Regions from separate parts of the Rosenbergiella sp. YN46 genome, predicted to be linked through region 1. Evidence: predicted binding sites of a transcription regulator. Region 1 holds the regulator's gene; each other region holds the start of a gene.
The links. The regulator CRP, encoded in region 1, controls carbon source genes, mostly activating them, when cyclic AMP is high. The targets are predictions, from matches to a motif close to ATGTGANNNNNNTCACAT.
Positions count from the first base shown of each region.

Region 2: the regulator CRP is predicted to act here: its motif matches at 1,105-1,122, upstream of V3W49_RS04570 (YjcB family protein).
Region 3: the regulator CRP is predicted to act here: its motif matches at 970-987, upstream of V3W49_RS21620 (acetyl-CoA C-acetyltransferase).

Region 1 covers NZ_JAZHEE010000025.1:53,845-56,048, forward strand. Annotated here, with positions in the region: gene V3W49_RS16310 (YccS/YhfK family putative transporter) at 1-899, opposite strand, end outside; gene crp (cAMP-activated global transcriptional regulator CRP) at 1,061-1,693, opposite strand; gene V3W49_RS16320 (OsmC family protein) at 1,996-2,204, shown strand, end outside.
Region 2 covers NZ_JAZHEE010000003.1:260,507-262,710, reverse strand. Annotated here, with positions in the region: gene V3W49_RS04575 (ABC transporter permease) at 1-498, shown strand, start outside; gene V3W49_RS04570 (YjcB family protein) at 690-968, opposite strand; gene soxS (superoxide response transcriptional regulator SoxS) at 1,208-1,534, opposite strand; gene soxR (redox-sensitive transcriptional activator SoxR) at 1,661-2,149, shown strand.
Region 3 covers NZ_JAZHEE010000055.1:3,087-5,290, forward strand. Annotated here, with positions in the region: gene V3W49_RS21620 (acetyl-CoA C-acetyltransferase) at 1-888, opposite strand, end outside; gene V3W49_RS21625 (MDR family MFS transporter) at 1,042-2,204, opposite strand, start outside.

The sequences.
Region 1 (2,204 bases):
GCGGCAAGAGGTTTTTCCATGCTAAAGCGTTCTGGGAAGCGGTGATAAAGTATATCGTCGCTGACCACGCGCAGGCGGGCGGCCACGGTGCGTGCCGCCCAGCGAATCACCTGCTCTGCATGGCTCTGTTCCACCAGTTTCTGCACCTCTTCGGGTTGATGCAGGCTGACCGAAATATGCTCCTGTAGATCCAGCGCCACCTGGAAGACGCGTAGCAGGCGCTTATAGTCGTTCTGACGGCTGGTGGCGGACAGCATATGCAACTGTTGGTAACAGAGGCTGATAAGATCCACCACTTTCTGCTGGCGGGTAAGCAATGGCGGTAATACCGTTTCCGGGTCAGTATGCTGGGTCAGCAGGCTGTATTTGGCTTCGCAGTAGTCCGCCAGTTCGCGATACAGCAGGCTCAGGGTTTCGCGTAGCGGCTGTTCGCGCCACATCCAGAACCAGAACCAGTTAAAGGCGCCGTACCACAGGGTGCCGAGCGCATACAGCAGCATCGGCTGCCAGACGGGCATATTGCCAGCCAGCCCCAGGGTAAAGATCGCGGCGATAAGCGATGCAGGTAGCAGGCGGCCGTGCAGAGCGCTGATCTCTGCTGTAACGCCCAACAGCAGCGCCATTCCCAGGAAGATGGCGGGCAGCGGCACTTTTTCCATCAGCAGTAGCTGCACCATCAGGCTGCTGAAGGCGAACAGCGATCCGCCGACGATCAGGCGTTTAAAAAAGCGTTTGTGGGGGGTATCGAGACCCGCGATATTGCAGCAGGCGGGCACCAGTGAGAAGAGCAGCCCCTGTTGCAGGCTACCGAAGATCAGCCCGATAATCACCGGCAGCGAGAGCACCAGGGTCTGGCGCAGCGCGTAGTTAACTTCGGGGTGATAGATCAGTCGGCGCATTGGAACAGGATGAACGCGTCAGTGGTAGAGATAACATGGAGACAGTTGACAGCGTCATAGCCTCCTGAAATGACCACAAAGCGGGAAAAACTACGTTTTTTCCCGCTTTGTTATCAACCTGACGGCATGTTGCCACAACACGCCGTTACATACAGACCGGATTAGCGGGTACCAAAGACGACGATGGTTTTCCCGTGCGCGGAGATCAGATTCTGATCTTCCAGCATTTTCAGAATACGACCGACGGTTTCGCGGGAGCAGCCCACAATCTGCCCGATTTCCTGGCGGGTGATTTTGATCTGCATTCCGTCCGGGTGGGTCATTGCGTCCGGCTGTTTCGCCAGGTTCAGCAGGGTCTGTGCTATCCGGCCAGTCACATCCAGGAAGGCGAGGTTACCGACTTTTTCGGATGTGACCTGCAGGCGACGGGCCATCTGTGCGGAAAGGCGCATCAGAATGTCCGGGTTAACCTGAATCAACTGGCGGAATTTTTTGTAGGAGATTTCAGCGACTTCGCAGGCGGTTTTTGCCCGTACCCAGGCGCTACGCTCCTGGCCTTCTTCGAACAGCCCCAGTTCACCGATGAAATCCCCCTGGTTCAGGTAGGAGAGGATCATCTCTTTACCTTCCTCGTCTTTAATAAGCACTGCAACAGAGCCCTTAACGATATAGTAGAGGGTTTCGGCTTTTTCACCCTGATGAATAAGTGTGCTCTTCGATGGATACTTATGAATGTGGCAATGAGACAAAAACCATTCGAGAGTCGGGTCTGTTTGCGGTTTGCCAAGCACCATGCGCGGTTATCCTCTGGTTATAAGCTGACGCCCGAAAGGGTAAGGGCCTCCGGGCGTATTGATCGTTTGTCCCCGCTCTGGGGGTCTGGCATGAGAAAAGCCTGTAATCTATATAAATTTCACGTGAATTTTCATCCCGGACGCGGGCTATCGCGGCGGGAGGGTATCCTCAGTGTTTTAGCATAGCTTTTTCCGGGTGTCTCCTATTGTCTCGTTTCAGCTTGACCCGGATCGCCTTCTGTTGCGACTTTCTTTGCGGCGGCTTACTCTGTGAGGAAAAATGGCTTGATGGGAGCAACAACATGCAGTCACGAGTTAAATGGGTAGAGGGCCTGACTTTTCTGGGCGAATCCGCCTCCGGGCACCAGGTGCTGATGGACGGAAATTCCGGCGATAAGGCCCCCAGCCCGATGGAAATGGTACTGATGGCGGTGGGAAGCTGTAGCGCTATCGATGTGGTTTCTATTCTGCAAAAGGGGCGTCATGACGTGGCCGATTGCGAGGTGAAACT
Region 2 (2,204 bases), on a different contig from region 1:
AAGCCGCCGCTACCGGTGTACCTGGGGGGGTTATCGGCGCTGTTGCCTATCTGGCTGTTTCTTTCCATTGTGCTGTTTGTGCTCTGGCCCTGGGTGTTGGGCTATCGTCAGACCGCAGCGATACCCGAGATTTTGCTGCTTACCTTCCCGTTCCTGCTGGCGGTGCTGGGGCTGGGCAAGTTTCTGACCGAATGCCTGCGCAGCGTGGAGATGATCTACCTGACCCTGTCGTTTATCACCATGCCGGTGTTTTATCTGTCGGGAACCATCTGGCCGTTGCAGGCGATGCCGGACTGGGTACGGGGCATCTCCTTTATGATTCCCTCAACCTGGGCGACCAAGGCGATAGCCGGGGTCAACCAGATGGGGCTTTCCTGGCAGAGCGCCCTGAATGATGTGGCAATGCTGCTGCTGCTGGGGGCATTTTATACGCTGCTGGGAGTGATCATTGGGCTATTGCGGGACAGAGTCAGGCTGCGCACTCTGCTTAAACGCTAAAAAGGCTCCCCAGGGGGAGCCTTCAGGTTGATGACAAAGGAGGGAAAAAACGTGGTTTTTCCCTCCTTTGTGGTTATCAGCCGAAAATCAATGAATTGATTTTCCTTGTTTATTTTCTGGTAATTCTGGCCGAACGCGTTCGGCCCAGGTTTGTCATCAGTCTCAAGGCTCCCCAGGGGGAGCTTTCTGAATCAGGTCATGATTACCGGCCAGTCGGGTGGGGTGTGACTCATCACTTCCATCGCCACGTCTTTGACATTGGCCCAAATCGCCGCGAAATCGAGACTCATGCCCAGCAGTCCGGTAGCGAACCAGCATGAAGCCGCAATGCCCAGTCCGGTGGAGAGTACCGCCAGTACAGGGGACTCGGAACGACGAAACTGAATATTCAGGGTGCTGGCAAAAAACATCAGCAGTGCGCTTAACAGTTGCCAGCGCATTAAAACCACACCCGTGGTGATCGTAGCCATGAAACCTCATCCTCGAAGCAAACTTATTACTTACGCATAACGGCATGACGCAGAGCGCGCGATAAGGGTGACCCGGGGCCGTCAAAGGGAATAAGTCGTAACAGAAAATGTAAACGGATGTCCTGTTGCATAGGACGTGTGAACTATATCACATTTGTTGATTAATTCACCAGAGGTTGAGGAAATTTTTAGCAACAAAAGACCATTTCGGACGGCCGTTCAGGTACCGCCCGTCTCTTTCAGGCATGGTGACGATAGTCGGTGGGGGTACGATCGAATTCGCGGCGGAAGACTCGCGAAAAGGTCTGTTGCGAAACGTAACCAAAGTCCATGGCGATATCAAAAATAGGCCGCTGGGTGGTACGCAGCGCTTCGGCGGCCATCGCAAGGCGCCGCTGGCGAATATATTCGCCCAGGGTCTGATGCATGACTGAGCGGAACATGCGCTGCAGGTACCACTTTGAGTAACCGGATTTTTTCGCGACGGTATCGATGTTGAGCGGCTGGTCGATATGGTCATCAATCCATTGGGTTAAGGTTTGGATAATCTCCTGATGTGGCGACATAGGCATCCTCTCTTATCTTCTTATACCCTGGTTTTCAGGCGAATCATTAAGGCCTGATGCGACGGGTATCGTACTTTTCACTGGCGACGAGTATAATTCCTCAAGTTAACTTGAGGTAAAGAGCTTTTGGAAAAGAAATCATCCCGACTAAAAACCCTGCTTACGCCGGGGGAAGTTGCCAGGCGTAGCGGCGTTGCCGTTTCGGCGCTGCACTTTTATGAGAGTAAGGGGCTTATCCACAGTCAGCGCAATGGCGGCAATCAGCGGCGTTATACCCGTGATGTATTGCGCTATGTGGCGATCATCAAGATAGCCCAGCGTATCGGTATTCCTCTGGCGACCATTGGTGAAGCCTTTAGCGTGCTGCCCGAAGGCCATACATTGAGCGCCAAAGAGTGGAAGGCGCTGTCATCGACCTGGCGCGAAGAGCTGGAACGACGTATCAATACGCTGATTGCCCTGCGCGATGAGCTGGATGGCTGTATCGGCTGCGGCTGTCTGTCGCGCAAGGATTGCCCACTGCGTAACCCGAATGACCGTCTTGGTGCCGAAGGCGCCGGGGCGAGGCTGCTGGAAGAGCCTGCCGATCGGGCGCCGCATGTCAGCGATGAGTAACGGGCATCGTTGATGAAGTGTTAGCGTTGCTGTTAACAGTTTGCGCAGCAACGAC
Region 3 (2,204 bases), on a different contig from region 1:
ACAGCGACGGGTGGCATGTACGGGAGCTATCCCCATCAGGGCAGGATCGACGCCAACGCTGGCGAAGGCGCGAATGCGCGCCAGCACCGGTAGATTCAGGGCTTCCGCCCGACTGGCGCTCATCATCATCACCGCCGCCGCCCCGTCGTTAATCGATGAGGCGTTACCCGCAGTCACGCTACCGGCGAGATCGAAGGTAGGCCGTAGACGAGCCAGCCCCTCATCGCTGGGATCCAGCTGCGGCTGCTCGTCGGTATCCATCGTCTCTCCCTGATCATTGCGCACAGGTACGATTTCATCGCGAAAGCGGCCGGCATCAATGGCGGCACGCGCTTTTCGCTGTGACGCCAGCGCATAAGCATCCTGAAGTTCGCGACTGATGCCATACTCCCGGGCCAGGTTTTCGGCCGTAACCCCCATATGGTAATCGTTAAAGGCGTCCCAGAGGCCATCGTGCACCAGACTGTCAATAAGCTGGCTACCGCCCGGCAGGCCGCCTTTATGTCTTTCCCGAAGCACCCGCGGCGCGCGACTCATATTTTCCTGACCGCCAGCGATAACCACTTCAGCCTCACCGCACTGAATCGCCTGGGTCGCCAGATGCAGGGATTTAAGACCAGAGCCGCAGACATCATTGATGGTGATGGCCGAAACCGACCACGGCAGACCGCTATTTAGCGCGGTCTGGCGCGCCGGATTCTGCCCGGCGCCGGCGGTCAGTACCTGGCCAAGAATCACCTCGTCCACGGCCTGCGGATCCACGCGGGTACGCTCCAGCAAGGCTTTTACCACCACCGTACCCAGCTCGGTCGCCGAATATTGGGACAAACCGCCTTTAAAGCAACCGATGGGCGTTCGCACCGCGCCGACTATCACCACATCTTTCATCTTCTTCCTGTCCTTCTCCATTCGGCAGACAGGATTTATCTTAAACACATTGTTATCAAATTTTTCTGCAATTGTTGAAAAATTTGAGAGATATCACATCCAAAATGTTATGGATTGAGCGGCACTTATCGGCGTCACAGCACAAGAAAAGCCTCAGTGATGCGTTTTCAGGGGAGCTTCGCGGATTAGCCATGCCAGCACAAATGCCAGTACCATCACTGCCGCCGCTACCATAAAGGCGGCGTGGATCGCCGCACCAAACGCCTGAAGATAATCATGACGCAGCGCTTCGGGCAGGTGATGAATCGCCGCTGGATTTAACGCCCGTGGCAAAACCGCTCCTTCGGGCAACAGCCGGGAAAGATTAGTGTCTAATACCCGGGTAAAGATAGCGCCAAACAGCGCCACGCCGATGGAGCCCCCCACCGAACGAAACAGCGTCACCCCGGACGTGGCCACCCCTATCTGTCCGGCATCCACGCTGTTTTGCACCGCCAGCACCAGTACCTGCATTACCATCCCCAGCCCCATACCCAACAGCCCGGTATAGAGCCAGAGCGCCCAACTGGGCGAATCATTGGTCAACCTTGTCAGCAATGCCATACCGACAGATGCCAGCAGCGTCCCCAGTAGCGGGAAGAGGCGATAACGGCCGGTGCGACTGATAATGCGACCACTCAGCGCCGATGTCACCAACAGCCCCCCCATCAGCGGCAGAAGCTGAAGCCCTGCCTCGGTAGGGCTGGAGCCTTTCACCACCTGGAGCCAGAGCGGCAGGAAAGTGACCGAGCCGAACAGCGACATCCCGATAATAAACCCTACCAGGCTGCACACCGCGAAGCTGCGGTTGCGAAATAATGTCAGCGGAATAATCGGCTCTTTAGCCAGTCGTTCTTCGTAGATAAACCCGGCGATGCCCACCAGCCCGAAGGCCAGAATGCACCACAGGCGCGGTTCGTTCCAGGCGTAAACGCTGCCCCCTTCGCTGGTAAACAGAACAATGCTGAGTAGCGTAAGGCTGAGCCAGAAAGCGCCCAGATAGTCGATTTCATGACGCGCCCGGCGAGCGCTACTCTTAAAAACCGCACCTATCACCAGCAGCGCGAACAGCCCTAGTGGCAGGTTGATATAGAAGATCCAGCGCCAGGACGCATGCTGTACGATAAAGCCGCCCAGTAGCGGCCCAACCACCGTCGCCAGGCCAAATACGCCACCGAACAGCCCCTGATAGCGGCCGCGACTGGCAGGTGGCACCACATCCGCCACTGCCGCCATACTCACCACCATCAAACCACCGCCGCCGAGCCCCTGCAGAG